Regions from separate parts of the Streptomyces sp. CLV115 genome, predicted to be linked through region 1. Evidence: riboswitches for the same ligand, from Rfam matches in the RefSeq annotation. Region 1 holds a riboswitch; each other region holds the start of a gene.
The links. Region 1 has a riboswitch for cyclic di-AMP ahead of AADR41_RS34395 (M23 family metallopeptidase). Riboswitches for the same ligand answer to the same signal wherever they lie in the genome.
Positions count from the first base shown of each region.

Region 1 (7,488 bases):
AGGCCCACGGGAAGGCGGCCGCCCGCGCCGTCGCCGAGTACGAATCGTTCGCGACCTCACTGGCCGCGCTGCGCCTCCAGGCCCGGCGCGGTACGACCGGCCCGGACTTCGCCGAACGCGAGCTGGAGCTGCTGCACCACCTGTGGCAGCGCAGGGAGGTGGCGGCCCCCGCCCTGACGTACGCGGCACAGGCGACCGGACTCCTGCGCCCCCACCGCCTGCCGCCGCTCCCGTACGCCCAGCAGTTCACTCCACCCACGGGGTACGGCGCATACCTCAACGGCCCCGCCCAGGCGCAGGCGCACCCGCATGCCCAATACCCCGGCCCTGGCTCCGTTCCCGGCCCCGGCCCCGGCCCCGGCCCCGGGCACAATCCCTATCTGATGCCGCAGCAGCCCCCGCGCTGAGGCCTGCCCGACGGATCGACGGATCGACGGATCGATGGATCGACGGATCGGGCAGACCCTGCGGGCCGGGCGGATCAGACAGCCGGGCGGATCAGGCGGTCAGGCGGATGCCTCGGTGAGTTCGGCCAGCTCCTGCTCGGTCAGCGTGAGGTCCGCGACGGCCAGCAGTGCGGGCAGCTGCTCGACCGTACGGGCCGAGGCGATCGGCGCGACCACGGTCGGCCGGGATGCGAGCCAGGCCAGCGCGACGGTCGCGATCTCCGCGTCGCGCTCCTTGGCGACCTTGTCCAGCGCGGCCAGGACCTTCTGTCCCCGCTCCGACTCCAGGTGCTGCCGGGCGCCCTCCGCCCGCGCGCTCTCCACCGAGGAGCCCGGACGGTACTTGCCGGTGAGGAAGCCGGCGGCCAGCGCGAAGTAGGGCACGACACCGAGCCCGGCACGGGCTGCCGTGTCCTGGAGCTCGCCCTCGTAGGTGTCGCGGGAAACCAGGTTGTAGTGCGGCTGAAGCGCGACGTAACGGGCCAGGCCCTCGCGCTCCGAGAAGTCCAGGGAGGCTTGGAGCCGCTCGGAGCCGATGTTGGAGGCGGCGATCTCCCGGACCTTGCCCTCCTTCACCAGCTGGTCCAGGGCGGTGATGATGTCCTCGACCGGCACGGTCTCGTCGTCGAAGTGCGTGTAGTACAGATCGATGTGGTCGGTGCCGAGCCGGCGCAGCGACTCCTCGGCCGCGGCCTTGATGTTGGCGGGAGCGAGCCCCTTGTACCGGGGGTGGGTACTGACCTTCGTCGCGACGACGATGTCGGAGCGGTTGCCGCGTGCGGCAAGCCACTTGCCGATGACGGTCTCGGACTCGCCGCCCTCGTTGCCCGGAATCCAGGCCGAGTACCCGTCGGCGGTGTCGATGAAGTTGCCGCCGCCCGCGGCGTAAGCGTCCAGAACGGCGAACGACTGTGCCTCGTCGGCGGTCCAGCCGAAGACGTTGCCACCGAGAGCGAGCGGGAAGACCTGAAGGTCGGAAGGGCCCAGCTTACGAAGAGAAGTCATAGGTAAAACAACGGATTCCGGTGCACCCGCTATTCCGGCGGAACCACTGTTCCGGTTGGACCGCTGTTCCGGCGGAACCACTGCGCCGACAGGCCCCCTTCCGGCTCCGGCGACACCCCTTCCGGGTACCGGCAGTTCCAGGAACTCACCACTCCCCCGTCCCGCCCACGAACAGACCGGCAGCCCTGACGTCGGGGGGTGAGCGTCAGGACTGCCGGGGTTCATCGGCCGGCGGACCGGCTGGGATCGAGCGGCCCACGAGGTGGGCGTCGGATCAGGGGTTGAGGCCCTTGCCGCGGAGCCAGGCCATCGGGTCGATGCCCGTGCCGCCGGCGGTGTGGACCTCCAGGTGGAGGTGCGGTCCCGTGACGTTGCCGGTCGCGCCGACCCGGCCGATGGTCTCGCCGGTGCTGACCTTCTGGCCGACACTGACGCCGATCGAGGACTGGTGGCAGAACCACAGCTCGGTACCGTCGTCGAGTTCGAGCACCGTGCGGTAGCCGTACGCGCCGGACCAGCCCGCCGACTTGACCGTGCCGCCGTGGATGGCCTTGATCGGGGTGCCGGTCGGGGCCGCGAAGTCGAGGCCCGTGTGATAGCCGGAGGACCACATCGAGCCGGCCTCGCCGAAGGTCGAGGTGATCGTGTACGAGGAGGTCGGGATGGCGTAGCTGGCGGCGAGCTTGGCCAGCCGCAGCGCCTCCGCCTTCTTCTTGGCCTCCTCCTCCGCCTTCTTCTTCTCGGCGGCGGCCTTGGCCTCGGCCTCGTCCTGCTGCTTCTTGGCCTCGGCGGCCGCCTTCTCCGCGGCCTTCTTCTCCTCGGCCGCCTTGGCCTCGGCGTCGGCGGCGTCCTGCTGCTGCTCGGCCTGCTGGAGGATGCGGGCGCGGAGCGCCTCGCCCGCGTCCGTCGTGCCCTGCTCGGCCTCGGCGGTGGTGATGCCCGCGGTGGTGAGCGGGGCAGTCGTGGCCGCGACCTCGGTCTTGTCGGCCTCGGACTCGCCGGAGAACAAAGCCCCCACGCCCGGAAGGGACTTGGCGTCGGGGAGGTTGTCCTTGATCGAGTCGGGCACGGAGATGGAGACCGGGGGCTTGCTCTGCGCGGTTGCCATGCCACCCGCGCCGACCGCCGCTATGACGCCGACGCCCAGCACCGTGGAGCTGCGGGCGAGGCCGTTGCGCTGCTTGGCGACGCGGTGCCTGCCGCGCACCGGGCGGACGGACTCCTCGGTGGGGTTCCACTCGTCCCAGCCACGGTCGGGCTCACCGGTGAACTCAGCCGTGAAATTGCCGGTGAAGTCGCCTCCGGACTCGGTGCCGTAGTCGGATTCGAACCGGGACGGGGCCTCGGGGGCAGGCTTGTTGGACGCCACGGGGGCGCACTCCTTTCCTTCCTTCTCGCCTACCGGGTTAGCTGACGGGTTCGGAGCAGGAAGGTCTCCTACGGGCCCCTCTGCCTCTCACGAGACACAGGTGCCCGATTCACCCCATGTAGGTGGTTCCCCGGTTCCCTTGCGGAATTCGGCGCTCGCGCGCGGTGCCGCCACTGACGACGGCTGGGACGACCGCGCTGCGTTATCGAACGTTAATAGACACCGGGGCCGTATTCCAAGCCGTTCCAACTGATCGTTCACTTCCTTGGCCTGGACTTTACGGGACACAAGTGGGTGGAATCGGACGAGTTGACCGACCCTCAGTCACTACCCTGATTCTGACGTTGCGTCAAACGTTATGCGGAGCGGTGCCTTTCGGTTACGCACGGTGGCATCGCCCCGTCACGCCTCCTCGGCACCCACGATCGGCACGGTCCTTCGCCGGTCCGGCTGCCCCTCGGCCGGGCGCGCGACCGCGAGCAGCGCCATGTCGTCGGTCGACTCGCCGCCCGTGTGCAGCCGTACGTCGTCGGTCAGGGCGGAGAGCAGTTCCTCGGGCCCCGGGAAGAGCCGCCCGCGCAGCCGGGCCGCCGGATCGTAGAAGACCCCCTCGGTGTTCCGCGCCTCGGAGAGACCGTCCGTGTAGAAGAGCAGCGTCGTCCCGGCCGGCAGGTCCCACTCGTCGGTGCACTCCGGCCACACCCCCAGATCCATCCCGAGCGGCAGCGCGGGCACCGACGGCTTCAGCACGTCCAGCGCCCCGTCCGGATGCAGCAGGATCGGCTCGGGGTGCCCGCGGTTGACGATCCGCACCCGGGACAGCCCGGTCGGGATCTCGGCCAGCACGGCCGTGATGAACCCTTCGAGCACGTCGAGTCCGCCCCGCCGCGCCTCCTCCCGGGCCAGCGCCCGCTCCAGCCGTCCCGCCACCCCCTCCAACGAGGCTTCCTGCTCGGCCGCCTCGCGGAACGCCCCGATGACCACCGCCACCGTCTCCACGGCGTCGAGCCCCTTCCCCCTCACGTCCCCGACCACCAGCCGCACCCCCCACGGGGTGTCCGACACGGCGAACAGGTCACCGCCGACGAACTCGTCCGCCTGCGCCGCCTCGTACCGCGCCGCGACCTGCAGCCCGCCGGTCCGGTCGGCCGGCTGCGGCAGCACCGCGCGCATGGCGGTCTCCGCGATGTACCGCGCGGAGGCCAGCTGCTCGTTGCCGCGCCGTACGACCCCGTTGATCACGACCGCGAGGACCGAGACGGTGGCCAGGGTCAGCAGTTCGATCAGCGGCACGGCCTCGGGCAGCGTGCTGCTGTACAGGCGCAGCACGATGACGGCCAGCATCGAAGCGATACCGGTACGGATGGTGCTGGCCAGCGAGAAGAAGGGGGCGGCGATCAGCGGAGCGGCCACGAACAGCGGGATGGCGGTGAAAATGGGCGGGGTGAGGGCGTCGAACAGCAGCCCGCCGAGGATCATCAGGGGAGGCAGCGCGCGGACGAACCGCCGGGTGCGGGCACCGCTCCCGGCGTGCTTGCCGCGCCGCTTCTCCCGCTTCCACACCTGTGGTCTCCTGCCCGGTACGCGCGCGGCTGCGGACGGTACCGCGCCCCACCCCCAGGCTCACCGGACCGGACCGAAGCGGCGACTCCTCGTCGGCCAATGGAGGGACACGGGGACGCGGGGATCGCAGGGAACACGGGAGGGGACACAACCCGGGAGGGGACACAGAGGAACACAAGGGGGCATGTGCGCCATGGCCCGCCCGGGACACGGCGAAACGAATTCAGGCCCGGCACGCTGTGTGCGTGCCGGGCCTGAATTCTTCAGTAGCGGGGACAGGATTTGAACCTGCGACCTCTGGGTTATGAGCCCAGCGAGCTACCGAGCTGCTCCACCCCGCGTCGGTGAACACAACTCTACGCCATCCCCGGCGCCCTTTTGACCACTCGGGTTCACCCGCCCTCACCCCCCCTCACCGAACCGCGCCAGTACTGGTTCCAGGACCGGTTCGCGGACCGGTTCGCGGACCGGTCCGCCACCGGTTCGAACCTCACTGATTCGCGGACTGATTCGTCTCGGAGATGCGGGGCATGGAATCGGCCTTGCCATGGACGGCCGGCTGCTTCACCGGGTTGGCACCGCGTTGCAGCGAGTGGAGGATCGCCAGCCCCTGGCTGACGACGCCGGCCGCCATCTCGTTGACACCGTTGGTGCCGTTGAGGACGGTGAGGTCGGCGCCGGACATGCCCCGGGCGGCCGCGTCGGCCAGCGCGGGCAGGTTCTCCACGATGCGGTTGGCGGCGATGAGCTCCTGGTTGCCGTCGCGCAGCGACGCGGCGCGCACGCTGTTGGCGTCGGCCTGTGCCTGGGCGAGGGCCCGCTCGGTGTACGCGCCGCCGTCGGCCTCGAACTTGACCCGGTCGCGGGCCGCCTCCGCCAGGGTGCGCTGCCGGTACGCCTCGGCGTCCGCCGGGCGCCGGACCTCCGCCTCCAGCCGCTGGGCGGCGAGCGCGGCCTGTCGCTCGGCGAGCGCGGTCTGCTCCTCGATGACCTCGTGCGAGGCCCTGGCCTGCGCGAGCGGCCCGGCCTGCGCGGCGCGGGCGTTGTACTGCTCGGTCTCGGCGAGGAAGCCGGCCCGCTTGATCGCGGTGTCGCGTTCGTACTCCGCCTTGAGCGCGGCGGCCTGCTGCTCGCGCTGGCTGGCCTCCTGGTCCGCCTTGGCCTCGGCGATCCGGGCCTGGCTGGCGACCGCGGCGGCGTGTGGGGCCGCGAGGTTCTTGATGTAGCCGGTGGCGTCGTCGATCTCCTGGATCTGGAGGGCGTCCACGACGATGCCGAGCTTCTCCATCTCGCCGTGGCTGCCCGCGATGACCTCCTGGGAGACCCGGTTGCGCTCGCGGATGATCTGCTCCACGGTCAGTCCGCCGACGATGGAGCGCAGGTGCCCGGCGAAGATCCGCCCGACGAGCTCCTCCATCTGGTCCTGCTCGGTCAGGAAGCGGCGGGCCGCGTTGGCGATGGACACGGCGTCGTCACCGACCTTGAAGACGGCCACGGCCCGGACGTTGAGGCGGATGCCCTGCTGCGTCACGCAGTCCTCGGTGATCTCCGCCTCGCGCAGCGCCAGGGAGAGCATGCGCGCCTTCTGCTTCACCGGGAGCACGAAACTGCCGTGCCCGGTGACGATCCGGAACTGGGTGTCCAGCGTCTGTCCCTTGGAACCGGAGATGAGCATCGCCTCGTTGGGGGCGGGAACGTGCCAGAAGAACATGGGAAGACTCCTGCCGTACGACACTGCTTCCGTCGAGTGAGCGACTGCTCGGCCGCTCAGGACGGCAGGCGTTCCACGATCACGCCGCGAGCCGAGACCGTGTCGACGACAACGACGCGCGCGTCCCTGTCGATCGACGTCGCCGCCCAGGCGGTGTAGGCCTCGGACCCGCCCCGTACCGCCACCAGTACCTCGCCCGGACCGTCGGACGGAATCGGCACGGTGACACGGCCTACCGCCCCGACCGGGCTGCGGGCGGACTCATCTGCCCGGCGCATGCGTCGCCCTCGTGAGCTTCCCTGCGTACGCCTGCTCACGCCGCTCACCGCACGGTGTCCCGCACCGCTTCATGGACACGAGGCGACCCCGCCTCCTGGAGGCCGGAGCCTCCCTCGACAACTCCACGGTACTCCGCACCCGCCCCGGCGCAGCGGTGCCCGCGGGCGCCCGGCGATCGACGAGCGGGGGCAGATATGCGGTGATATGACTGTTTTATCTTCCATCCTGCCGACGCGATGAACTCGCGCTGATCGGGGAGCGAACCGTGGACGACTACTCCTTGCTCGACCTCTTCTGGACCATGCTCTGGTTCTTCCTCTGGGTCATGTGGCTGTTCCTGCTGTTCAAGGTCATCACGGACATCTTCCGCAGCCACGACCTCAGCGGCTGGGGCAAGGCCGGCTGGCTGATCCTCACGCTGGTGCTGCCGTATCTCGGCGTCCTGGTGTACGTGATCGTCCGTGGCAAGTCCATGAGCAAGCGGGACATCAAGGAAGCCCAGGACCGCGACGCGGCCTTCAAGGCGTACGTACGGGAGGCCGCCGGCACCTCCGACGCGGGCGGCGACGCCACGAAGAAGGGGAGTCATGTCGACGACCTGGCGAAGCTCGCCGAGCTGAGGGACCGGGGCGCCATCACGGACGAGGAGTACCAGCGGGCGAAGACAAAGCTCCTCGTCTGACGTCGCTCCCGCCCGCCCCCGGAACGGCGCGTATGTCTCCCTCCGGGCGGTCCGGCGGACTGGCACGGCGCCAGGACCGCGAGGAGGCTTGAGGCATCAGCCACGGTGGCCGTCGCCGCCCGCGGTTCTCGGGGCGCCGGAGTCACGGCGGGCCGAACGGGGTGCGGTCCCCATCTCGGCGTACGAGGAGATGGCCCGCCATGGACAGCACCACGTCCGCGACCCTGGAAACGATGCGGACCGCGCTGCGCGGTCCCGTCATCGGCCCGCAGGACCCGGAGTACCGGCGGGCCCGCACGATCTACAACGCCATGATCGACCGGCACCCGGCGGCGCTGGTGCGGTGCGGCGACGCGGCGGACGTGATGGCCGCGGTCGACCTCGTCCGGGACGCGGGGCTCACGCTCGCGGTCCGCGGCGGCGGGCACAGCGG
Region 1 covers NZ_JBCEWQ010000154.1:9,108-16,595, reverse strand. Annotated here, with positions in the region: gene AADR41_RS34405 (PrsW family intramembrane metalloprotease) at 1-407, shown strand, start outside; gene AADR41_RS34400 (aldo/keto reductase) at 507-1,451, opposite strand; gene AADR41_RS34395 (M23 family metallopeptidase) at 1,726-2,820, opposite strand; cyclic di-AMP (ydaO/yuaA leader) riboswitch at 2,832-2,984, opposite strand; gene AADR41_RS34390 (PP2C family protein-serine/threonine phosphatase) at 3,223-4,383, opposite strand; tRNA gene AADR41_RS34385 (tRNA-Met) at 4,651-4,724, opposite strand; gene AADR41_RS34380 (SPFH domain-containing protein) at 4,874-6,094, opposite strand; gene AADR41_RS34375 (hypothetical protein) at 6,151-6,315, opposite strand; gene AADR41_RS34370 (SHOCT domain-containing protein) at 6,639-7,055, shown strand; gene AADR41_RS34365 (FAD-binding oxidoreductase) at 7,256-7,488, shown strand, end outside.

Region 2 (7,488 bases), on a different contig from region 1:
TTCGTCCACACCCTGATGCAGAGCCCCGCCGCCGAGCTGTGCCTCGGCAGCGGCATCCACCGTCGCTGAGACCGGCTCCACCGGTCGCCAGAGAGGACCGTCATGTCCGATTCGGAGAACTTCGACCCGCTGGGTTCGAAGAAGAACTACGAGGCCCAGGAGCGGAAGTTTCCGCGCGGTGTGGTGATCAGGCTGTTCGCCTACCTCATCGCCGGGCACATCTTCGCGGCCTTCCTCTACCTGCTCTTCGCGGTGGCAGGCAAGGGCTGACCGCGCCCGGCTCCTTCCGTCCGGATCGGGCCGGATCGGGCGCCGGGGCGCGAGCCCGGCACGATCCGGACGAGGGGCCCTAGCGGGCCTCGTCCAGGAGCCGGTCGCGCAGCCGGTCCCGGGCCTCGGGGGCGAGCTTCAGGCCCTCGGAGAAATAGCGGTCCGTGCTGCCCCAGGTCTCCTCGATGGTCGCGAAGGCCGCGGCGAGGTAATCGGCATGGGCGCCGAAGAGCGGGTTCAGCAGCTCCATCACCTCGGCCGACATGCCGTCCGCCGAGGTGTCGCTGCGCTGCACCCGGTAGCGGCGGTGGGCGTCGTTGGACTTCAGGTAGTCGGCCTCGATGGCCTCGGGCTCGACGCCGACGGCGAGCAGCGACACCGCGATCGACAGCCCGGCCCGGTCCTTGCCCGCCGCACAGTGCATCAGGGCCGGAACACTGTCCTCGGCCAGGGCGTGCAGCACCCGGCTGTGCTCGGCGGTGCGGTCCCGGATGATCGAGCGGTACGAGGCGATCATCCGGTTCGTGCCCTTGCCGTCGCCGAGGATCGAGCGCAGCTGCGCGACGTCGCCGTTGCGGACCATGTGCCAGAACTCCGAGCCGTCCGCCGGATCGGAGAGCGGGATGTTCACGCTTCGCACGCCGGGCAGTTCCACGTCCAGCCCGTCGAGCCTGCGGTCGGCGGCGTTGCGGAAGTCGAAGACCGTGTGCAGACCGAGACCGCCCAGGAACGAGGCGTCCTCGGCGGTGGCGTGCGCGAGGTGACCGCTGCGGAAGAGCCGCCCGTGCCGCACCCGCCGCCCGTCCGCGGTGGGCAGCCCGCCCACGTCGCGGAAGTTGCGGACGCCCGCCAGCTCGGGTTCCGTCGACGGGATCTGCGGCAACTGCTGCGTCACGGTGACTCCTGGAGTGTCTGGTGCCGGCGCGCGTCGCAGGCGAGGCCACTCCTGCGACGATACGACATTGATTCCTCAGGCAATCATCTCGGCCTTTCCCTGTCGATACCCGGGCGAACTCCGGTTCCCCCGCAGTGAATCCGCCGGGCGAATTCCTCGACGAACCGTTGCTCACACCCCGTCGATGGTCGATGATGTGCGGAACTGTTGGAATGTGGGGATGCGATGATCGAGACGGGCAACACCGGCCGGACCTGGCTGCTCACCGGGGCGAGCAGCAGCTACGCACTGCGACTGACCGAGCAGGACGAGCTGGTCCATCTGCACTGGGGGCCGAGGATCACCCTCGCCGCGGCGGAGGCGTTGGCCGCGGCCCCGGAACTGGACTTCAGGGCCTTCGAGTCCCACCTCGACGGCCGGGAGGAGTATCCGGTCGAGGGCGGCCCCAGGTTCGTCCGTCCGGCACTCTCGGTACGCACCGCGCAGGTCCGCGGCACCGAGTGGGCCTTCGACGCCGCCGAGGCGGACGGGGACGAACTGCGGATCGGCTTCACCGACTCCGTGCACCGGCTCGCCCTGACCCTGCACTACCGGATGCGGGACGACTCCGATGTCGTGGAGCGCTGGGCCACCGTCGCGCACGCCGGACCGGACGGCCCGCCGCTGGAGCTGCTGCGCGCCGATGCGGCCGCCTGGTCGCTGCCGGCCCGCGACGGCTGGCGGCTGAGCCGGCTGCACGGACGCTGGGCGGCGGAATCGCGACTTGAGCGGGCGGAGCTGCTGCACGGCGAGAGCGTCGTCTCCAGCAGGCGCGGCCACACCGGCCACCAGTTCCTGCCGTGGGTCGCGCTGGACGCCGACGGTGCCGCCACCGAGGAGAGCGGCGAGGTGTACGGCTGCGCGCTCGGCTGGTCCGGATCGTGGCGGATCTCCGTGCAGCGGCTGCCCGACGGGCTCGTGCAGATCACCGGCGGTGCCGGATACGACGACGCCGGTCTGGTCCGGCTGGTGCCGGGGGAGTCGTACACCACGCCCGTCTTCGCCGGGCTGTGGAGCGGGCAGGGGTTCGGCGGGGCGAGCCGCGCCTGGCACGCCTGGCAGCTGGCCCATGTGATCCCGGACGCGCAGAACCCGCGGCCGGTGCTCTACAACTCCTGGGAGGCGACGGGCTTCGACATCTCGCTGGACCAGCAGCGGGTCCTCGCCGAGCGGGCCGCCGCGATGGGCGTCGAGCTCTTCGTCGTGGACGACGCGTGGTTCGGGCAGCGGACCAGCGACCGGGCCGGGCTCGGGGACTGGACGCCGAATCCGGACCGCTTCCCCGGTGGGCTGAAGCCGCTCGCCGACGAAGTGCACGGGCTCGGCATGCAGTTCGGCATCTGGGTCGAACCGGAAATGGTCAATGCCGACAGTGATCTCTATCGCGCCCATCCCGATTGGGTGCAGCACTTTCCCGGGCGGGCGCGTACGGAGTACCGCAACCAGCTGGTGCTCAATCTGGCCCGCCCCGATGTGCGGGAATATCTCTGGGAGCAGCTGGACACACTGCTCTCCGGCACGCCCATCGACTATGTGAAATGGGATTTCAACCGCTGCTTCACCGATGCGGGCTGGCCGGGCGAGGACTACCCGCAGAAGCTCTGGGTCGAGCACGTGGAGGGCCTGTACGCGCTGATCGACCGGCTCAGGGCCGCGCACCCCACGGTCGCGTTCGAGTCCTGCTCGGGCGGCGGCGGCCGGGTCGACCTGGGGATCATGTCCCGCACCGACCAGGTGTGGACCTCCGACAACACCGACCCGCTCGACCGGCTCGCCATCCAGGAGGGCTTCGGACACCTCCACCCCGCGCGGGTGATGGCCGCCTGGGTCACGGACAGCCCGAACCACCAGCTCAACGGCCGGGTCAGCTCGCTGCGCTTCCGGTTCGTGAGCGCGATGGCCGGAGTGCTCGGGGTCGGCGGGGACCTCACCGAATGGAGCGAGGAGGAGCTGGCCGAGGCCCGGACCTGGGTGGAGCTCTACAAGGAGATCCGGCCCGTCGTGCAGCAGGGCGCGCTGTACCGGCTGCGTGCACCGCGCGGCGGACTCAGCGCGATCCAGTACGTCCACGGGGACGACGCCGTGGTCCTGATGTGGCTGGAGGCGCAGCGGTACGGGGAGCGGTCCCCGGCCCTGCGACTGCGCGGGCTCGACCCGGAGGCGACCTACACCTGCCTGGACACCGGGGCGGTGCACCACGGTTCGACGCTGCTGCACCAGGGGCTGCACACCGGACTTCGCGGTGATCTCGACGCACGCGTGCTGAGGCTCCGACGCGGATGACGGGCCCCTTATGTCCGTAATGCAGGCATTTGTCTGAACATCGCCTGCTTATAGGGGACATGAGGGTTGCCTCGTGAGCGGGATCATATCCGTGACGGTGTGTGGTGACGGAAGAGTCGGGCAATCCGTGCGCGGCGCGGAATGCCAAGATCCTTAATCCACGGAGTGTGACCGGAATTCCGCGTCGATTTCCCGGCGCGGAATCCGGCGTGGAACCCATGGCTTGTTCTCGCCGTCCCGACTCGCTTACGGTCACCGCAATCCGGACGGACCGCCTAATCCTGCCGCCGCCCGGAATTCACATCCACTCATCGCGTGGCAGGAGCGGGGGAACCAGGTAAGCCGCCGGCCGGAGAAATCCGGCCGGCTCGGGGTGAAGTCGCGCTCAGCGCGGCCGGGCATCTCCAGCCCGAACCCGACAGCTCACCTCGCAGGCGCCGGAGAGGAAATACGCCATGCCCATATCGGGTAAGCACCGTCGTCCGAAGCTCAGCACCATCGCCCGTGGCGTCGCCGCGGTCGGCGCCGGCGGCGCCGTCGTCGCGCTGCCGCTGCTCGGCGCCACCGGTGCCCAGGCCGCGGAGCAGTCCGTCCCGGCCGCCGCGCCGCAGCCGGCCGCCGCCACGCACGCCGCTCCCGTCGCGCAGAAGCAGGCCGCCACCACGACGTACTCCGTCGTCTCCGGCGACTACCTGTCGAAGATCGCCGCCGAGCACCAGGTCAAGGGCGGCTGGCAGCAGCTGTACCAGGACAACCGCGAGGTCGTCGGCGAGAACCCCGGCCTGATCTTCCCGGGCATGAAGCTGACCCTCGGCGCCAAGGCCTCCGGCAACGCCGCGCCCACCGGCGCCGGCACCGGCTCGTCCCTCCCGTCGAAGGCGCCCTCCGTCACCGTGAAGTCCGCCCCGGCCAAGACCTCGTCCGCCCCGGCGACCAAGGCCCCGCAGACCGAGGCCCCGGCCTCCGCCCGGAGCAGCGCCTCCGGCTACGTCCACCCGGTCCCGGGCAACCACACCACCGGTTACCGCGCCTCCGGCTCCAACTGGTCCAGCGGCAGCCACACCGGCATCGACTTCCCCGTCGCCACCGGCACCAGCGTCAAGTCCATCACCTCCGGCACCGTCGTCACCGCCGGCTGGGGCGGCGCCTACGGCAACCAGGTCGTCATCAAGCACGCCGACGGCCACTACTCGCAGTACGGCCACCTGTCCTCCATCTCCGTCTCCGCGGGTCAGGCCGTGAGCGCCGGTCAGCAGCTCGGCCTCTCCGGTGCCACCGGCAACGCCACCGGCCCGCACCTGCACTTCGAGGTCCGCACGGGCCCGGCGTACGGTTCGGACATCGACCCGATCGCCTTCCTGGCCTCGCACGGCATCTCCGTCTGAGCCGAACGGCCGGGCAGCTGAATCACCGGGCATGATCCGAGCGACACGGAAGGGGCGGTGCGCGGCGGCGCACCGCCCCTTCACTTATTCCCCCTTTACCAAAAACTGACCGGGTGGCCTATCTCACCACCCGTCAACCCCTTATTACGGTCGCGTAGGTCACATTCGGCAGTGCAGGATAAGCGTTTGTGGCAGACGATTCGAGAAAAAACCAACGTGGCGTCAACAACCGACAGAGCGTCATCGGGTCGTACGCGGCTATCGGCGACAGCTTCACCGAGGGAGTCGGCGACCCCGGCCCGGACGGGAAATTCGTCGGCTGGGCGGACCGTTTCGCGGTACTCCTCGCGGACCAGCTCCCGGACCCCGATGCGGCGACCGGCACGGAAGGTTCCGCGCACGGGAATTTCAGGTACGCCAATCTCGCCGTACGAGGACGCCTCCTCGACCAGATCGTCGAGGAGCAGGTGCCGCGCGCCAAGGAGCTCGCACCCGACCTGGTGAGCTTCTGCGCGGGCGGCAACGACATCATCCGGCCGGGCACCGACCCCGACGACGTGGCCGAGCGCTTCGAGCGCGCGGTCGCCGAGCTGACCGGCGCGGTCGGCACGGTCATGGTCACCACCGGCTTCGACACCCGCGGCATTCCCGTGCTGCGCCATCTGCGCGGCAAGATCGCCACGTACACCGCCCATGTACGGGCCATCGCCGACCGCTACGACTGCCCGGTCCTGGACCTGTGGTCGCTGCGGTCCGTCCAGGACCGGCGGGCCTGGGACGACGACCGGCTCCACCTGTCGCCCGAAGGGCACACCAGGGTCGCGCTGCGCGCCGCCCAGGTCCTCGGCCTCGACGTACCGGCCGACCCCGACCAGGAATGGCCGCCGCAGGCAGAGCGCGGCACCCTCGAAGTACGGCGCGACGACATCCACTGGGCGCGCGAGTACCTGGTCCCGTGGATCGGCCGGCGGCTGCGCGGCGAGTCCTCCGGGGACCACGTCGAAGCGAAGCGCCCGGACCTCCTGCCGCTCTAGGGTCTTTCGTCCGGATCGGGCCGGATCAGGGAGCGGGGTCCGGTGCCGTGCATTGCAAGGCGGAGGAGGGAGTCAGCTGGCTCTCCCCTGTCCGAGCGGAGCCGGGAGCTCGGGGAGGGCGCGTCGGCGACCGGCGACAACGCGGCGGGGCGCGGCACCGGTGCACACGGGACCGGCATGATCCGGACGAGAGGCCCTGGACGGCGTCCGGGGCCGTGGTGCCGTCGCCCGCCCGGCCCGCCGGGAATCAGGTCGGTCCGGCGATCGACGGCGGCACAGCCGCCGGGATCCGCTCCAGCACCCCGCCGGCGAAGACGTCGTACAGCGGCAGTGTCTCCAGGTGCACATAGCCGATGTGGCAGTCGCAGACCGCCAGCGGACAGGCGCGCGGACCGAGCGCCCGCCGGTAGCTCCCGTCATAGAGATTGCCCAGCTCCGCCGGGACGAAATGGCATCGCCGCACGGTGCCGTCACCGTCCACCGAGATGACCGACTCACCGGTCCGGCAGGGCAGCCCCGCCGACCGGTGCGGATGCCGGCTGTAGGGGAAGAGCGGGTCGACGGCCGTCCAGCGCTCCGCCTCCTCGTCCGAATACGTGTGGCCCTCCGCCGCGTTCACCCAGAGATAGACCTCGTCCGGCAGCGCGGCGCGCAGCCGTCGCGCCTCGTCGAGATGGTCGTCGAGCCCGACCACACCGACACTGTGCCGGATGCCGAGCGCGGACAGCTCCTCGCACTTGGTGAGGAACCGCTCGTACGGCGTCTGCCCCGGGTGGTACGTGCACCACAGCGCGATCTTCTCGCGGCCCGCCTCACCGGCCTCGGCCAGCCAGCCCGTACGACTGCTGATGTTGGTCTGGATCGCGACCCGCCGGACGTGCGGCAACTGCGCGAGCTCGACCAGCGCACGGCGGTACCAGGAGCGGACCAGACCCTCGCCCCACGGGGTGAACAGCACCGAGATCCGGTCACCGGTCTGCGCCGCGGCCCACGCCGTGAACCGCTCCAGCGCGGCCCGGTCGGCGCGCAGCTGCTCCCGGCTGTCGCGCCGCTTGGCGAACGGGCAGTACGGACAGTCGTAGTCGCACGAGGAGAGCGGCCCGCGGTAGAGGATCGTCAGGTCCATGGGGTACTCACTTCAGCTCGTACGCGGCCATCGCGGCGCGTACACCGGGGGAGAAGAGCTCCGGGCCCAGCGCGTCGGAGTGGGCGAGGCCCTCGGGGGAGAGCCGCAGCAGTCCGGACGCCCCGGCCGACGCGTCGAGCCAGCCGCGCGCCTCGAACCGGGCCAGTTCGAGGGGGAAGTCGTCGGCCGGCGAGGAGCCGAACCGCTCCCGGTAGTCGGCCAGCGGCAGTCCCCCGGCCTGGAGCACCGACTGAAGGAGGTGACGGCGGCGAGCCTCGTCGCCGTCGACGTACCGCCCGACCTCCGCACGCGAGAAGTCCTCGGTGGCGGTGTATCCGTCGATGATCGCCCGCACCTCCCGCATCTCCACCGCGTAGTCGAAGGAGTAGTGCAGCCCGGTGGTGTACGAGCGGGCGCCGCAGCCCAGGCCGATCATGCCGTCGGTCTGGCAGGCGT
Region 2 covers NZ_JBCEWQ010000004.1:88,551-96,038, forward strand. Annotated here, with positions in the region: gene AADR41_RS02595 (helix-turn-helix domain-containing protein) at 1-69, shown strand, start outside; gene AADR41_RS02600 (DUF6126 family protein) at 103-270, shown strand; gene AADR41_RS02605 (tyrosine-protein phosphatase) at 350-1,165, opposite strand; gene AADR41_RS02610 (alpha-galactosidase) at 1,391-3,487, shown strand; cyclic di-AMP (ydaO/yuaA leader) riboswitch at 3,783-3,939, shown strand; gene AADR41_RS02615 (LysM peptidoglycan-binding domain-containing M23 family metallopeptidase) at 3,943-4,872, shown strand; gene AADR41_RS02620 (SGNH/GDSL hydrolase family protein) at 5,061-5,906, shown strand; gene AADR41_RS02625 (STM4011 family radical SAM protein) at 6,154-7,032, opposite strand; gene AADR41_RS02630 (STM4012 family radical SAM protein) at 7,040-7,488, opposite strand, start outside.
Region 2: another riboswitch for cyclic di-AMP. It lies ahead of AADR41_RS02615 (LysM peptidoglycan-binding domain-containing M23 family metallopeptidase); the one in region 1 lies ahead of AADR41_RS34395 (M23 family metallopeptidase).

Region 3 (7,488 bases), on a different contig from region 1:
CGATCGACTCCGTCATCAGTGACGTCGCGTCGGCCATCCGGCACTCGGTGTACCGCATGGCGGCCGGCGGGTCGTCGTTTCCGAGCGAGCCGAAGTTGCCGTGGCCGTCGACCAGGGGGAGCCGCATGGAGAACGGCTGCGCCAGACGGACCAGCGCGTCGTAGATCGACGCGTCGCCGTGCGGGTGCAACTTACCCATGACCTCGCCGACGACGCGGGCGCACTTCACGAAGCCGCGATCGGGGCGCAGGCCCATCTCGTTCATCTGGTACACGATGCGGCGGTGCACCGGCTTCATGCCGTCGCGGGCGTCGGGCAGGGCCCGTGAGTAGATCACCGAGTACGCGTACTCAAGGAAGGAGCCCTGCATTTCGTCGACGACGTCGATGTCGAGGATCTTCTCCTCGAAGTCGTCCGGCGGCGGGGTCTTCGTGCTGCGGCGGGCCATCGCTGCTGCGACTCCTTCACGGATTCTGTTCGGGCAACCTCAGGTTCTGACGCGGACCATTGTGGACCGCCGCACTGACATCGCCGACCTCGACCCGTCCCAAGAGGCGTTCCGGGCCCCGGTCGAGGTGCTTTCGCGCCCCGCCGCGCGGGGGATGCGTCCCCCTTTCACGCGAACTTCCGGGTTACGGGAACTTCGCCACGCGCCCGTGCGCTTGCCTAAAGTGGCAGGTCTCGCAGGAAATCCAGTATCGCGATCGAAGGGACGTACATGCCCATGGGTCACACGGCCACCGCTCAGGCCGGCTCCGGCGGCTTGACAGCGACCGAGCACCGCCTGGCCAACGGCCTGCGCGTGGTGCTCTCCGAGGACCATCTGACCCCGGTCGCCGCGGTCTGCCTCTGGTACGACGTCGGCTCGCGCCACGAGGTCAAGGGACGCACCGGGCTGGCTCACCTCTTCGAGCACCTGATGTTCCAGGGCTCCGGCCAGGTCAAGGGGAACGGCCACTTCGAGCTGGTGCAGGGGGCCGGCGGCTCGCTCAACGGGACCACCAGCTTCGAGCGCACCAACTATTTCGAGACCATGCCCACGCACCAGCTGGAGCTGGCCCTGTGGCTGGAGGCCGACCGCATGGGCTCGCTGCTCGCCGCGCTCGACGAGGAGTCCATGGAGAACCAGCGCGACGTCGTCAAGAACGAGCGCCGCCAGCGCTACGACAACGTCCCGTACGGCACGGCGTTCGAGAAGCTGACGGCGCTGGCCTACCCCGAGGGCCACCCGTACCACCACACCCCGATCGGCTCGATGGCCGACCTGGACGCCGCGACCCTGGAGGACGCGCGCACCTTCTTCCGTACGTACTACGCGCCCAACAACGCGGTGCTCTCGGTGGTCGGCGACATCGACCCCGAGCAGACCCTCGCCTGGATCGAGAAGTACTTCGGCTCCATCCCGTCCCACGACGGCAAGCAGCCGCCGCGCGACGGCACGCTCCCGGAGGTCATCGGCGAGCAGCTGCGCGAGGAGGTGCGCGAGGAGGTCCCGGCGCGGGCGCTGATGGCCGCCTACCGGCTGCCGCACGACGGCACCCGCGAGTGCGACGCGGCGGACCTGGCGCTGACCGTGCTCGGCGGCGGCGAGTCGTCGCGGCTGCACAACCGCCTGGTCCGCCGGGACCGCACGGCCGTGGCGGCCGGGTTCGGGCTGCTGCGGCTGGCCGGCGCGCCCTCGCTGGGCTGGCTGGACGTCAAGATGTCCGGCGGTGTCGAGGTGCCGCAGGTCGAGGCCGCGGTCGACGAGGAGCTCGCCCGGTTCGCCGCCGAGGGCCCCACGCCCGAGGAAATGGAGCGCGCGCAGGCCCAGTTGGAGCGCGAGTGGCTGGACCGCCTCGGTACGGTCGCCGGCCGCGCCGACGAACTGTGCCGGTTCGCCGTGCTGTTCGGTGACCCGCAGCTCGCCCTGACCGCCGTTCAGCGGGTGCTCGACGTCACGGCGCAGGAGGTGCAGGCGGCCGCCAAGGCCCAGCTGCGCCCCGACAACCGCGCGGTGCTGGTCTACGAGCCGGTCGAACCGGCCGAGCCCGCGGACGCGGCGGACACCGACGAGACCGACACCGACGCGCACGAAGGGGCGGACCAGTGACCGACGCTGCCGCGACTGGAGTTTCGATGCAGTACCACCCGCAGCCGGCCCCCGGCACCGCCCGCCCCTGGGCCTTTCCCGCGCCCGAGCGCGGCGCCCTGCCCAACGGCCTCACGGTGCTGCGCTGCCACCGCCCCGGCCAGCAGGTCGTGGCGGTCGAGATCTTCCTCGACGCCCCGCTGGACGCCGAGCCCGAGGGCCTCGACGGCGTGGCCACGATCATGTCGCGGGCGCTGAACGAGGGAACCGACAAGCACACCGCCGAGGAGTTCGCCGCCGAGCTGGAGCGCTGCGGCGCCACGCTCGACGCGCACGCCGACCACCCCGGCGTCCGGGTCTCCCTGGAGGTCCCCGCCTCCCGGCTGGCCAAGGCCCTCGCGCTGGTCGCCGAGGCGCTGCGGGCGCCGGCCTTCGCCGAGAGCGAGATCGAGCGGCTGGTACGCAACCGGCTCGACGAGATCCCGCACGAGCAGGCCAACCCGGCCCGGCGTGCCGCCAAGCAGCTCTCCAAGGAGCTGTTCCCGGCCACGGCGCGGATGTCGCGCCCGCGCCAGGGCACCGAGGAGACGGTGGAGCGGATCGACGCGGCGGCCGTGCGCGCCTTCTTCGACGCCCACATCAGGCCGTCCACGGCGACCGCCGTGGTGGTCGGGGACCTCACCGGCATCGACCTGGACGTCCTGCTCGCCGACACCCTCGGCGACTGGTCCGGAGACACCGCCGCCCCGCGCCCCGCCCCGCCGATCACCGCCGACGACACCGGCCGGGTGGTCATCGTCGACCGTCCGGGCGCGGTGCAGACCCAGCTGCTCATCGGCCGGATCGGCGCCGACCGGCACGACAGCGTGTGGCCGGCCCAGGTGCTCGGCACGTACTGCCTGGGCGGCACGCTCACCTCGCGGCTCGACCGGGTGCTGCGCGAGGAGAAGGGCTACACGTACGGCGTGCGGGCCTTCGCCCAGGTGCTTCGCTCCTCGGCCCCGGGCTCCGCCTCGGGGGCGACCGGTGCCGCGATGCTCGCCATCAGCGGCTCGGTGGACACCGAATCCACCGAGCCGGCGCTCAAGGACCTGTGGACGGTCCTGCGGACCCTGGCGGCCGAGGGCCTGACCGACGAGGAGCGCGAGACGGCCGTGCAGAACCTCGTGGGTGTGGCGCCCCTGAAGTTCGAGACGGCGGCCTCCGTCGCGGGCACCCTGGCCGACCAGGTCGAGCAGCACCTGCCGGACGACTACCAGGCCCAGCTGTACGCCCGGCTCGCGGAGACCGGCACGGTCGAGGCGACCGCGGCGGTCGTCAACGCCTTCCCGGGTGACCGGCTGGTCACGATCCTCGTCGGCGACGCGGCCCGGATCGAGGAGCCCGTCCGTGCCCTGGGCATCGGAGAAGTGTCGGTGGTCACCGGCTGACAATCAGCCCGCCACGGCATGTGCCGCCCGGCATTTCATTGCATATCGGTACATGGGGAAGGCCCTCGCGAGCGCGATCTCGCCGGGGTCTTCCTTTTTGTCCGTTCTGGGGGGAGGTTGCCTGTCTGCCCTGTGGGATGCGCTACAAAACGGCCTGTCCGTTTGGTGAATGAAAGCGGCCCCGCTTAGCGTCGGCTCGACTGCCCGTCACTCGTATGCCGCATCCGCGACGTACCGGACAGTCATCGCCGAGTCCCCGTCAGGCGCGAGCCCGGGGAGCCGGGGACCCACGCAGTCCCTGGGGTGAATCGGACGTCTGAGCCCGGATGGGGCCGGGGCGTCCGTAGGAGACCTTCCTGCTCCGAACCCGTCAGCTAACCCGGTAGGCGAGAAGGAAGGAAAGGACCAGCCACTTCATGGCGTTCACCCGTGCCACCGGGAAGCACCGTGCCCCGAGCCGACTGACGCGCGGCAGCGCGAAGGCCGTCGGCGTCGCGGCTCTGGCCACCACCGGCGTCATCGGCGGCCTGGCCGCTCCCGCCTTCGCGGCGGACTCCGGCGCCCCCTCCGTGAGCGATGCCGGCCTCAACCAGGTCATCGCCATCGACAAGACCCTTGCCGAGCGGATCGACGCCCAGGCCGACGTCCAGCAGCACCAGGCCGATGTCGCCGCGAAGGCCAAGGCCGAGGCCCACCGGAAGGCCGAGGCCAAGAAGAAGGCCGAGGCGAAGGCCAGGGCAGTGGCCGAGGCCGAGGCCGAGGCCAGGCGCGCTGCCGAGGCCCGCGCCGAGAAGGCCCGCGCCGCCCGGTCCGCCGAGCGCGCCCGCCTGGGCTTCTTCCAGCTCCCGGTCGCCGGTTCGTACGTGAGCACCGGCTACAAGTCCAGCGGCTCGCTCTGGTCCTCCGGCAGCCACTCCGGCATCGACTTCCACGCCGCCTCCGGCAGCTCCGTCGTCGCCGTCGGCGCCGGCACGGTCGTCGAGGCCGGCTGGGGCGGCGCGTACGGCAACAACATCGTGCTCCGGATGACGGACGGCACGTACACCCAGTACGGCCACCTCTCCTCGATCGGCGTCTCCGTCGGCCAGAGTGTCGGCGCGGGTCAGCAGATCGGCCTCTCGGGCTCGACCGGCAACTCCACCGGACCGCACCTCCACTTCGAGGCCCGGACGACCCCGTCGTACGGCTCCGACGTGGACCCGGTCGCGTACCTGCGCGCCCATGGCGTCCGCGTCTGACCGACGCCCACCGCACCACCTCGTCGAAGGCCCCGGCAGCGCGCCGGGGCCTTCGGTGTGCCCGCCGCCCCCGACCGCCCGGGACGACCGGCACCGAACAGTCCCGCGACCAAAAGATATTCATGAATTTCCGCCCGGCATCGGAAATGCGGCCGCATTGCAATAGAGTCGCGGAACAGGCTTCGGCCGGCCGCGATTCGCGGGGATCGAGACGGAGGTTCGGACATGCGCATTCCGGCGCATTCGGTATGCACGGCAATCCGTGACGACATCGTCTCCGGTGTCTTCGAACGCGGCAGCCGGCTCACGGAGGAACTGCTGGCCCGCCGATACGGGGTCTCCCGCGTCCCGGTACGGGAGGCGCTGCGCACCCTGGAGTCCGAGGGCTTCGTGGTCACCCGGCGGCACGCGGGCGCCTGCGTCGCCGAGCCCACCGAGCGCGAGGCGGCCGACCTCCTGGAGGTCCGCACGCTGCTGGAGCCGCTGGGCGCCGCCCGCGCCGCGCAACGCCGCACCGAGGCGCACCTCAAGGTGCTCCGCGGTCTCGTGCGGCTCGGCCAGGACCGGGCCCGGCGGGGCGAGGGCGACGATCTGCGCGCGCTGGGCGGCTGGTTCCACGAGACGCTGGCACAGGCCTCCGGCAGTCCGGGCCTGATCGCGCTGCTCGCCCAGCTGCGGCACAAGATCGACTGGATGTACGTGGTCGAGCAGTCGGCCCGGCCGGTGGATTCCTGGGCCGAGCACGGGGCGATCGTGGACGCGGTGGCACGCGGCGACGCGGAACGGGCCAGGGCGCTGGCCGCCCATCACGCGGAACGGGCCGCGGCCGCGCACCGACCGCGCCGGTGGCCCGGCGGGCCCGGGGCCGGCCGGGTGAGGACCTCGCAACATTCCGTGAACGCCACAGGTGTCCGGAATTAACAATCGCGCCGTATACAAAGAGAAGTCGCCGCGCGGGGCGCGTCCCGGGCGGTCAAAATTCTGCCCGCCAGAATTCCGCCCGCGTGAATTCTGTCCCGTCTGGATTCTGCCCTGCTCGAATTCTGCTTCGCCCGGATTTCGCGTGTCTGAATCCTGGGGGCCGGAACTCGTTCGGCAGGCGCCGGGAAACAAAAGAGCCGCGGCCCCGGTTCAGGGTGCCACGGCTCTCTCGCGGAGGGTGTTTCAGACGGTCTCCGGGAGCTCCTCAAGTCCCTCGGCGACCAGCTTCGCCAGGCGGTCCAGGGCGGCTTCGGAGTCGTCGGCCTCGGACGCGAGCACGATCTCCTCGCCACCCTGCGCGCCGAGACCGAGAACCGCGAGCATGGAAGCGGCGTTCACCGGGTTGCCGTCGGCCTTGGCGATCGTCACCGGGACGCCGGAAGCCGTGGCGGCACGGACGAAGATGGAAGCGGGGCGGGCGTGCAGGCCCTCGGCCCAACCGACGTTGACGCGGCGCTCAGCCATGGTTCTGCCCTTCACGAATCAAAAGTTGTCTAGACCAGTCTCTCACGCGGTGCGCAGTGCTCCGGCCGGCCCCGGGAACAGCCCACAACGCCCGCGTACCCGCCGATCGGCCCTCTCAGACTGCCCCGGCCCCGAGACCTACGCGACCGCTGACGGAGCCGTACTCTTTGCCCATGCAGCCCGCGCCGGAGCAGAGTCCGCATCACGCCTATCCCGACCACTGGGAAGCGGACGTGGTGCTCCGCGACGGAGGCACCGCGCGCATCAGGCCCATCACCACGGACGATGCCGAACGGCTGGTCAGCTTCTACGAGCAGGTCTCCGACGAGTCGAAGTACTACCGGTTCTTCGCCCCGTACCCACGGCTGTCCGACCGGGACGTGCACCGCTTCACCCACCACGACTACGTCGACCGGGTGGGGCTCGCCGTCACGGTCGGCGGCGAGTTCATCGCCACCGTCCGCTACGACCGGATCGACGAGCGGGGCAGGCCCGCCTCCGCCCCCGCCGACCAGGCCGAGGTCGCCTTCCTCGTCCAGGACGCGCACCAGGGCCGGGGCGTGGCCTCGGCGCTCCTCGAACACATCGCGGCCGTCGCCCGCGAGCGCGGCATCCGCCGCTTCGCCGCCGAGGTGCTGCCCGCCAACAACAAGATGATCAAGGTGTTCCGGGACGCCGGGTACACCCAGCAGCGCAGTTTCGAGGACGGTTCCGTCCACCTCACCCTGGACCTCGAACCGACCGCCGAGTCCCTCGCCGTCCAGCGCGGCCGTGAACAGCGGGCGGAGGCACGGTCCGTGCAGCGCCTGCTGGCCCCCGGCTCCGTCGCCGTCATCGGCGTCGGCCGGTCTCCCGGCGGAGTCGGCCGCACGGTCCTGCGCAATCTCCTCGGAGCCGGTTTCACCGGCCGCACGTACGCGGTGAACCGCGCCTTCGCCGACGACCGGGACACCGTCGACGGCGTCCCCGCCCACCGCTCGATCGGCGAGATCGAGGAGCCGGTCGACCTCGCGGTCGTCGCCGTCCCCGCCGACCGGGTTCCGGAAGCCGTCGCGGACTGCGGCGAGCACGGCGTCCAGGGCCTGGTCGTGCTCTCCGCCGGATACGCCGAATGGGGCGCCGAGGGCCGGGAACGGCAGCGCGAGCTGGTCCGGCAGGCCCGTTCGTACGGGATGCGGATCATCGGCCCGAACGCCTTCGGCGTGATCAACAACGCCGAAACGGTCCGGCTGAACGCCTCGCTCGCCCCCGAGCCGCCCGCCCCCGGACGCATCGGCCTGTTCACCCAGTCCGGGGCGATCGG
Region 3 covers NZ_JBCEWQ010000035.1:53,401-60,888, forward strand. Annotated here, with positions in the region: gene AADR41_RS15225 (DNA gyrase/topoisomerase IV subunit A) at 1-448, opposite strand, end outside; gene AADR41_RS15230 (M16 family metallopeptidase) at 719-2,092, shown strand; gene AADR41_RS15235 (M16 family metallopeptidase) at 2,119-3,501, shown strand; cyclic di-AMP (ydaO/yuaA leader) riboswitch at 3,738-3,904, shown strand; gene AADR41_RS15240 (M23 family metallopeptidase) at 3,918-4,739, shown strand; gene AADR41_RS15245 (GntR family transcriptional regulator) at 4,965-5,660, shown strand; gene AADR41_RS15250 (HPr family phosphocarrier protein) at 5,904-6,185, opposite strand; partial or broken gene AADR41_RS15255 (GNAT family N-acetyltransferase) at 6,359-7,488, shown strand, end outside.
Region 3: another riboswitch for cyclic di-AMP. It lies ahead of AADR41_RS15240 (M23 family metallopeptidase); the one in region 1 lies ahead of AADR41_RS34395 (M23 family metallopeptidase).

Region 4 (7,488 bases), on a different contig from region 1:
CCTCCCGTACCGCCGCCCGGGTCGCGGCCGCCATGTCCACCTCATGGTCGAGCTGTACGACACCGATCGCGCCCAGCACCCGCACATCCCGCACCCCGGGCAGTCCGGACGCCGGGGCGAGGCCCTCCCCGAGCCCGGTGCCGATCCGCTTCACCTCCCGCTGCCAGTCCTGGCCGAGCAGCAGATCGACGGAGGCGCACGCCACCGCGGCGGCGAGCGGATTGCCCATGAACGTCGGCCCGTGCGCGAGCACCGGAACCTCGCCGCTGGAGATGCCCTCCGCCACCCGGGAGGTGCACAGCGTCGCCGCCATCGTCAGATAGCCGCCGGTCAGCGCCTTGCCCACGCACATGACATCGGGGGAGACGCCCGCGTGCCCGGCGGCGAACAGCTCGCCGGTACGGCCGAAGCCCGTGGCGATCTCGTCGAACACCAGCAGTACCTCGTGCTCGTCGCACGCCTCGCGCAGCACCCGCAGATAAGCGGGGGAGTGGAACCGCATCCCGCCCGCGCCCTGTACCACCGGTTCCACGATCACCGCGGCCAGCCGGTCGGCGTGCTCGGCGATCAGCTCCCGCAGATGCCGTACGTACGCGGCGTCCGGCTCCGTGTCGAAACCGGCCGGCGGCTCGTCGGCGAAGACCTGGCGGGGCAGCACCCCCGACCACAGCTCGTGCATGCCGCCCTCGGGGTCGCACACCGACATCGGCTGCCAGGTGTCCCCGTGATAGCCGCCGCGCCAGGTCAGCAGCCGCTGCTTGGCGGGCCGCCCGGCCGAGCGCCAGTACTGCAGGCACATCTTGACCGCGACCTCCACGGCGACCGAACCCGAGTCGGAGAGGAAGACATGCCGCAGCGGCTCCGGGGTGATCTCGACCAGCCGGGTGGCCAGCCGCACGGCGGGCTCATGGGTGAGCCCGCCGAACATCACATGGCTCATCCGGCCCAGCTGATCACGGGCCGCCTCGTTGAGCACCGGATGGTTGTAGCCGTGCACCGCCGACCACCAGGACGACATGCCGTCGATCAACTCGCCCTGTCCGTGGGACGGTTCGGCCAGTTTCAGTCGTACCCCGGACGCGGACTCCACGACCAGCGGCTCCTGACGGCCCGGCATCGGGCCGTACGGATGCCAGACGTGCGCCCGGTCCAGGGACCGCAGCTCGGCCGGGGAGAGCGCCTCAGGCATTGGGGGCGAGGTCCGTTCCCGCGCCGCGACGGCGGACCGCCACCAGGTCCGTGCGGGCGGCCGGAACGTCCGGCGACCCGGCCGCGGCCTCCCCGGGCGACTCTCCGCACGGGGCGCAGCCGCCGTCGTGCGAACCGCAGCCGCCGCCGGACTCCGCACGGTGCGCGGGCAGCGTGGTCGTGCCCGCTCCCTCCACCTCGAAACCGGCGTCCGCGATCATGTCCAGATCCGCCTGACCCGCCTGGCCCTCGCTGGTCAGGTAGTCGCCCAGGAAGATCGAGTTGACCAGGTTCAGGGCCAGCGGCTGCATCGAGCGCAGATGCACCTCGCGCCCGCCCGCGAGCCGTACCTCCACATCTGGGCAGACGAACCGGACCATCGCCAGAATCCGCAGGCAGCGCTGCGGAGTGAGGTTCCACTCCTTGGCCAGCGGTGTTCCCTCGAACGGGATCAGGAAGTTCACCGGCACCGAGTCCGGGTCCAGTTCACGCAGCGAGAAGACGACATCGACCAGGTCGGCGTCGCTCTCGCCCATGCCGGCGATCAGCCCCGAGCACGCCGAGAGCCCGGCGGCCTGCGCCTGGTGCACCGTCTCCACCCGGTCCGCATAGGTGTGCGTGGTGGTGATGTCCCCGTACGTGGCCTCGGACGTGTTCAGGTTGTGGTTGTACGCGTCGGCGCCCGCCGAGCGCAGCCGGTCGGCCTGCCCGTCGGAGAGCAGACCGAGGCAGGCGCACACCTCGACGCCCTCGTTCTGTTCCTTGATCGCCTCGATGGTCTCCGACACCCGGTCGACATCGCGGTCCGTCGGACCGCGGCCGCTCGCCACCAGGCACACCCGCTTCGCCCCGCCCGCCACCCCGGCGGCGGCGGCCTTCGACGCCTCATCCGGTTTCAGCCAGGTGTACTTCAGGATCCCGGCCTTGGAGCCCAGCCGCTGCGAGCAGTACGAGCAGTCCTCGGGACAGAGACCGGACTTGAGGTTGACCAGATAGTTCAGCTTCACGCGCCGCCCGAACCACTGACGGCGTACCTTTCCGGCCGCGGCCACCACTTCGAGCAGATCGTCGTCGGAGGTCGCCAGTACGGCGAGCGCTTCTTCGCGGGTCGGCAGCTCGCGCCGCAGGCCCTTGTCCACCAGCGTGTTCAGGAGGTCCATGGCCAAGATCCTGGCCTACCGCACGGCTTCCAGCCAAGGAGGAACCGGACAACAGAGCCTGCCGAGGGTGTGTGTATTGCCACACCATGACCTGTTGCAGGCACGGTTAGGGTCTGTGAGCTGCCTACAAAAGGGACCGCTCATGCCCTTCGACCCGTTCGACTGGATCGACGCCGAGGCGTGCCGCCGCGCGGACGCCGGACTCGTCCGTACCCTGCGCCCCCGGCCCGCCGAGTCCGCACTTCTGGACCTCGCGAGCAACGACTACCTGGGCCTGACGCGGCACCCCGACGTCACCGCAGCCGCGGCCGGGGCCGCGCGCGAGTGGGGTGCGGGCGCGACCGGATCCCGGCTGGTCACCGGCTCCACCGCACTGCACGCCGAGCTGGAGGGCGAGCTGGCCGAATTCTGCGGTTTCGAGGCGGCCCTGGTGCTGTCGTCCGGCTACGCGGCCAACCTGGCGGCCGTCACGGCGCTCACCGGCCATGACTCGCTGATCGTCTCCGACGCGGGCAACCACGCCTCGATCGTGGACGGCTGCCGGCTCTCCCGCGCCGGAACCGCCATCGTTCCGCACGCCGATCCCGGGGCGGTGCGCAAGGCCCTGCAGGCGCACCGGGGCCGGGCGCTGGCCGTCACCGACTCGGTCTTCTCGGTCGACGGCGACGCGGCACCGCTGCCCGAACTGGCCGACGTCTGCCGGTCCGGGGGCGCCGCACTGCTCGTCGACGACGCACACGGCCTGGGCGTGCTGGGGGACGGCGGCCGAGGGGCGCTCGCCGCCGCCGGTCTCGCGGGCGACGAGGGCATCGTCACCACGCTCACCCTCTCCAAGTCCCTGGGCAGTCAGGGCGGAGCGGTCCTGGGACCGGCCCGGGTCGTCGAACACCTCGTCAACACGGCCCGTACGTTCATCTTCGACACCGGCCTCGCGCCGGCCGCGGCGGGCGCCGCGCTGGAAAGCCTGCGGCTGCTGCGCCGCGAGCCGGAGCGGGCAGGCCGGGCCCGCGCGGTCGCCGCGGCACTGTACGAGCAGCTCACCGGCGCCGGCCTGGCCGCCGTACGGCCGGACGCCGCCGTGGTCTCGGTGCGCGCCCCCTCGGCGGACGCGGCGGTGCGCTGGGCGGCCGACTGCCGCACCGCCGGAATCCTGGTGGGCTGCTTCCGGCCCCCGTCGGTGCCGGACGGGGTGTCCCGGCTGCGGCTCACCGCGCGGGCCGATCTGACCGAGGAGCAGATCGCCACCGCGGTGTCCGTGGTGCGTCGGACCGCCCCCGTCAGCTGACCGAATCCAGGCGCAGACCGGCGACGAACGAGGTCCAGGCCGCCGCGGTGAACCGCAGCGGCGGCCTGGACACATCCTTGGAGTCCCGCACGGCCAGCCGCTCGTCACCGAACGGCGCCGCCTCCACACAGTTGTTCATACCCGTGCTGCGGCTGCTGCGCCGCCAACGTAAGCCGTGCTGTGCGAGGCAATCCGACATGAGGCCCCCTCGGGCGGTCCGAAGTCACCGACCGTCGCGGTCGATCGCGGCGATCAGGTCCAACGAGTGCTCCGGCGACAGCGCGTGAGCCTGCATCGTGCGGAAGGCCGAGCTGTACGCCGCAAGGTCTTCTTTCCGCTCCAGGTAGAGGCTACTCGTCAAATGGTCGAGAACGACCACATCCAGATCAGAAGTGCTCGGAAATGAGAAGATAACGAAAGGCCCGGTGAGGCCGGCATAGCCGCCCATCGAGAACGGCAGCAACTGGAGTTGCACATGGGGCAGTTGAGCCACCCGGGCCAGATGGCGCAGCTGTTCCCGCATCACCCGGCACCCGCCGACCTGGCGCCGCAGCACGGCCTCGTCGAGCACCGCGCTCAGCCGCAGCGGTGGATCGGTCCGCAGCACCCCCTGCCTGGCCAGCCGCACCTCCACCAGCGAGTCCAGCTGGCCGGACGGCAGCCCGTCCAGTGACGCCCGGGTCACCGCACGCGCGTAGTCGGCCGTCTGCAACAGCCCCGGCACCACCGAGGTCTCCAGCGTGCGCGCGGTCCGGGCCTGGGACTCCAGACTGATGAAGTCGCGGTACTGGGGCGGGATCAGACCGCGATAGGCGTGCCACCAGCCGGTGCCGCCACCGCCCGCCGTACCCGCGAGCGTCGCCAGGAGATCCCGCAGCCGGGTGTCGTCCACGCCGTACGTGTCCAGCAGCCGGGTCACATCGGCCGGCCGCACCCCGCTCACCCCGGTCTCGATCCGGCTCACCTTCGACTGGTGCCAGCCGAGCATCCGCGCCGCGTCCCGACTGGTCAGTCCCGACGCGTGGCGCAGACTCCGGAGCTCCTCCCCGAGCTTGCGGCGTCGAACCGCTGGGCCGTGCTGCATCCGCGGCCTCCCTCCCTCTGATGCCGAGCGGACAGTGTGCCGTCCACATCCGGTCTTGCGTGGCAGGGTTCACCGCTTCGAGCGACAGATATATGCATATCTTGGTGGAACGCCGTCACAGCGGGCAGCATCAGTGGCAATCTGGCGCGAAGCGCAATCCGTACCGATCGCGGGTCGGCACGGGTGGGAAAGGGACGGCTCGCCATGGCAGACCATCAGGAAGCAAACGTCACTCTGCCGAGCGAGCCGGTCTCGGTCTCGGCAGCCCGCAGGTACGTGGCCCGGGTGCTCACCGAATGGGGCCTGGCGACCGACACCGATTTCGCCGACAGCATCCAGCTCATCGTCTCGGAGCTCGCGACCAACGCGGTCCAGCACACCTTCGGGCAGTCGCCCACGTTCACCGTGGACCTCCGGCTGGAGCGGGAGGAGCAACTGCACCTCGGAGTGACGGACAGTCACCCCCGCTGGCCCCGGCGACTTCCCGCCGCCGTCCAGCAGGACAACGGACGCGGCATGGTGATCATCCGGAGTCTGGCCAAGGAGTGCGGGGGCCGGCTCACCGTCACCCCCACCGCCGACGGCGGCAAGACGGTGTGGATCGCGCTGCCGTGGAGCATCCCCGTGCAGCGCTGACCGACGCGCTCGCCCGGCCTCGCCGCCCGGCCGCCGCGCCGACGCCGCCCGCCCGAACCCGCTGCGCAACAGTGCCTGGAGCGTCGCCGCGGCGGCGCTCGCCCGGTCACCGCGGTGCACCACCGAGATCGTCCGCCGGAAGGAGGCGGGAACCAGCCGCCGGACCGACAGCGGCGTGGCGCTCACCGCGCCGGGCCTGGTGCTGGTGACCGGTCCGCTGCCGCACTGAGCGGGGGAGGGCCGGCCACCGGGCCGGGCCACCGGCCGCGGGCGGGCCCGGCCGGCGGCCCCGGATCGCCGGCCGGGCCGTGCCTCAGCGGACCCGGCCGTAGTAGACCCTCTTGGTCCAGATCTTCTCCAGCCGCACCACGGCGCCGGTCCTCGGCGAGTGCCAGATCTTTCCCTTGCCGGCGTAGATCCCCACGTGGTAGACGCTGCGGCCGTAGTGGAAGAACACCAGATCGCCGCGCTTGCGGTGCGAGGCCGAGATGTGGCGGGTCCGGTTGTACTGCTGCTGGGCCGTGCGGGGGAGCTTCTTGCCGGCCTTCTTGAACGAATAGAGCGTCAGCCCCGAGCAGTCGAAGCGGCTGGGGCCGGTGCCCCCCCAGCTGTACGGCGAGCCCTTTTTCGACGCCGCGACGTTGAGCGCCTTCATCGACAGCGTCGCGGCCTGGGCGTCCGTCGCGGCGCCCGGAGCGAACATGGTGCCACCGACGGCGGCGAGCGTGAGAACCGAGGCCGTACCGGCCCGGACGAGCAGAGACGGGACATGAACCTGCGCAGTCATGCGCAACCCTTCGTCAGCCGCCTGTGAAGGATGACCTGTCGGGTTCGGGCTGGCGAAGTTGCCCGGCCGCGTTCGGCGGCTTCACCCCGAGGGTCGACCGGTGTTCAGGTCGACCCGTTGTGCTCGGGTCCTCCACTCCTGCCGATCCACTTTCGTCGACCAGGCATCCGGACGGCGGCAGGACTCGGCGTCCGCCCGGACCGCCCCGCCGCGGTGGCGGGGGCTTGTCGTCCCAGGGATCTTGACTCACCGACTGCCGGATTTCCGAGCTGAAACCGGGATATGTGAGGCTCCTCACGACTGATCCGTTCGGGTGGACATGGTGATTCCCGCGGCTTTCACCGGTGGCCCCGACCAGGTGCGTACCTGGGGCGGAAGGGTTGATTCCGTTCACTGTCCACGCGGAAAACGCAAGTTGAGCGGTCCCTCCTGAGGGGGACTTCCTACGCCGAACGAGCGAGGAATTCCGGTGGGGTGGTCGGGCGTGTCGGGTACGGGAGCCGGGTGACGGCCGCCGGGCGCCGGGCCAGGGGGAGTTGGCCGGATCCGCGCCGTGCGCGCGGACCGCGCGGGCCGGTCAACTCGACGGTGCCGGGGGCACGCTGACGCGCCCGGCCCGCCGCTCCCCGTCCAGTACCCGCAGCGCACGGGCGAGCGTGGCCGCGTGGACCTGCGCCTCGCCGCGCTCGTGCATCAACGCGAGGGCGTCCCGCAGTGTGCGTGAGTGTGCGACGAGTGCCTGAGCGGCGCGGAGCGCGCCGTAGGTGTCCCCGCCGCGGGCCGGGTTGATCCGGCCGACCTGGTCGAGGACTTCGAGATAGCGGTCGATGAACTCCCCCTCGGCGCGCGTCAGCGCGGGCAGCGGCGGGAACTCCGGTGGTCGCATCGGGCGTTCACCTCGCGCCGTGCGGCGGCAGTGCGGAGTTCCGGCTCTCCAGGACGTGGTCCACCAGCCCGTACGCCTTGGCGCCCGCCGCGTCGAGGATGAGGTCGCGTTCGGTGTCCGCGGTGATCTGCCCCTCGGTGTGGCCCGTGTGACGGGCCAGCAGGGCGGTGAGCATCGCGCGGACCCGTTCCAGTTCCCGTGCCTCGATCTCCAGATCGGAGGGCTGCCCCTGCACCGGCTCGGTGAGTCCGGGCTGCTGTACGACGATCCTCGCGCCGGGCAGGGCGTGCCGCCGGCCGGGAGCACCCGCGGCGAGCAGTGCGGAGGCGCAGGAGCCGGCCTGGCCGAGGCAGTAGGTCTCCACCTCGCAGTCGAGGTACTGCATCGTGTCGTAGATCGCGGACATGGCCCCGAACGAGCCGCCGGGCGAGTTGATGTAGAGCGACACCGGCCGGTCCGGTG
Region 4 covers NZ_JBCEWQ010000006.1:73,051-80,538, forward strand. Annotated here, with positions in the region: gene AADR41_RS03865 (adenosylmethionine--8-amino-7-oxononanoate transaminase) at 1-1,189, opposite strand, end outside; gene bioB (biotin synthase BioB) at 1,182-2,348, opposite strand; gene AADR41_RS03875 (8-amino-7-oxononanoate synthase) at 2,491-3,633, shown strand; gene AADR41_RS03880 (DUF397 domain-containing protein) at 3,626-3,832, opposite strand; gene AADR41_RS03885 (helix-turn-helix domain-containing protein) at 3,857-4,717, opposite strand; gene AADR41_RS03890 (ATP-binding protein) at 4,922-5,353, shown strand; partial or broken gene AADR41_RS03895 (LysR family transcriptional regulator) at 5,390-5,536, opposite strand; gene AADR41_RS03900 (C40 family peptidase) at 5,667-6,140, opposite strand; cyclic di-AMP (ydaO/yuaA leader) riboswitch at 6,144-6,316, opposite strand; gene AADR41_RS03905 (hypothetical protein) at 6,718-7,026, opposite strand; gene AADR41_RS03910 (ATP-dependent Clp protease proteolytic subunit) at 7,034-7,488, opposite strand, start outside.
Region 4: another riboswitch for cyclic di-AMP. It lies ahead of AADR41_RS03900 (C40 family peptidase); the one in region 1 lies ahead of AADR41_RS34395 (M23 family metallopeptidase).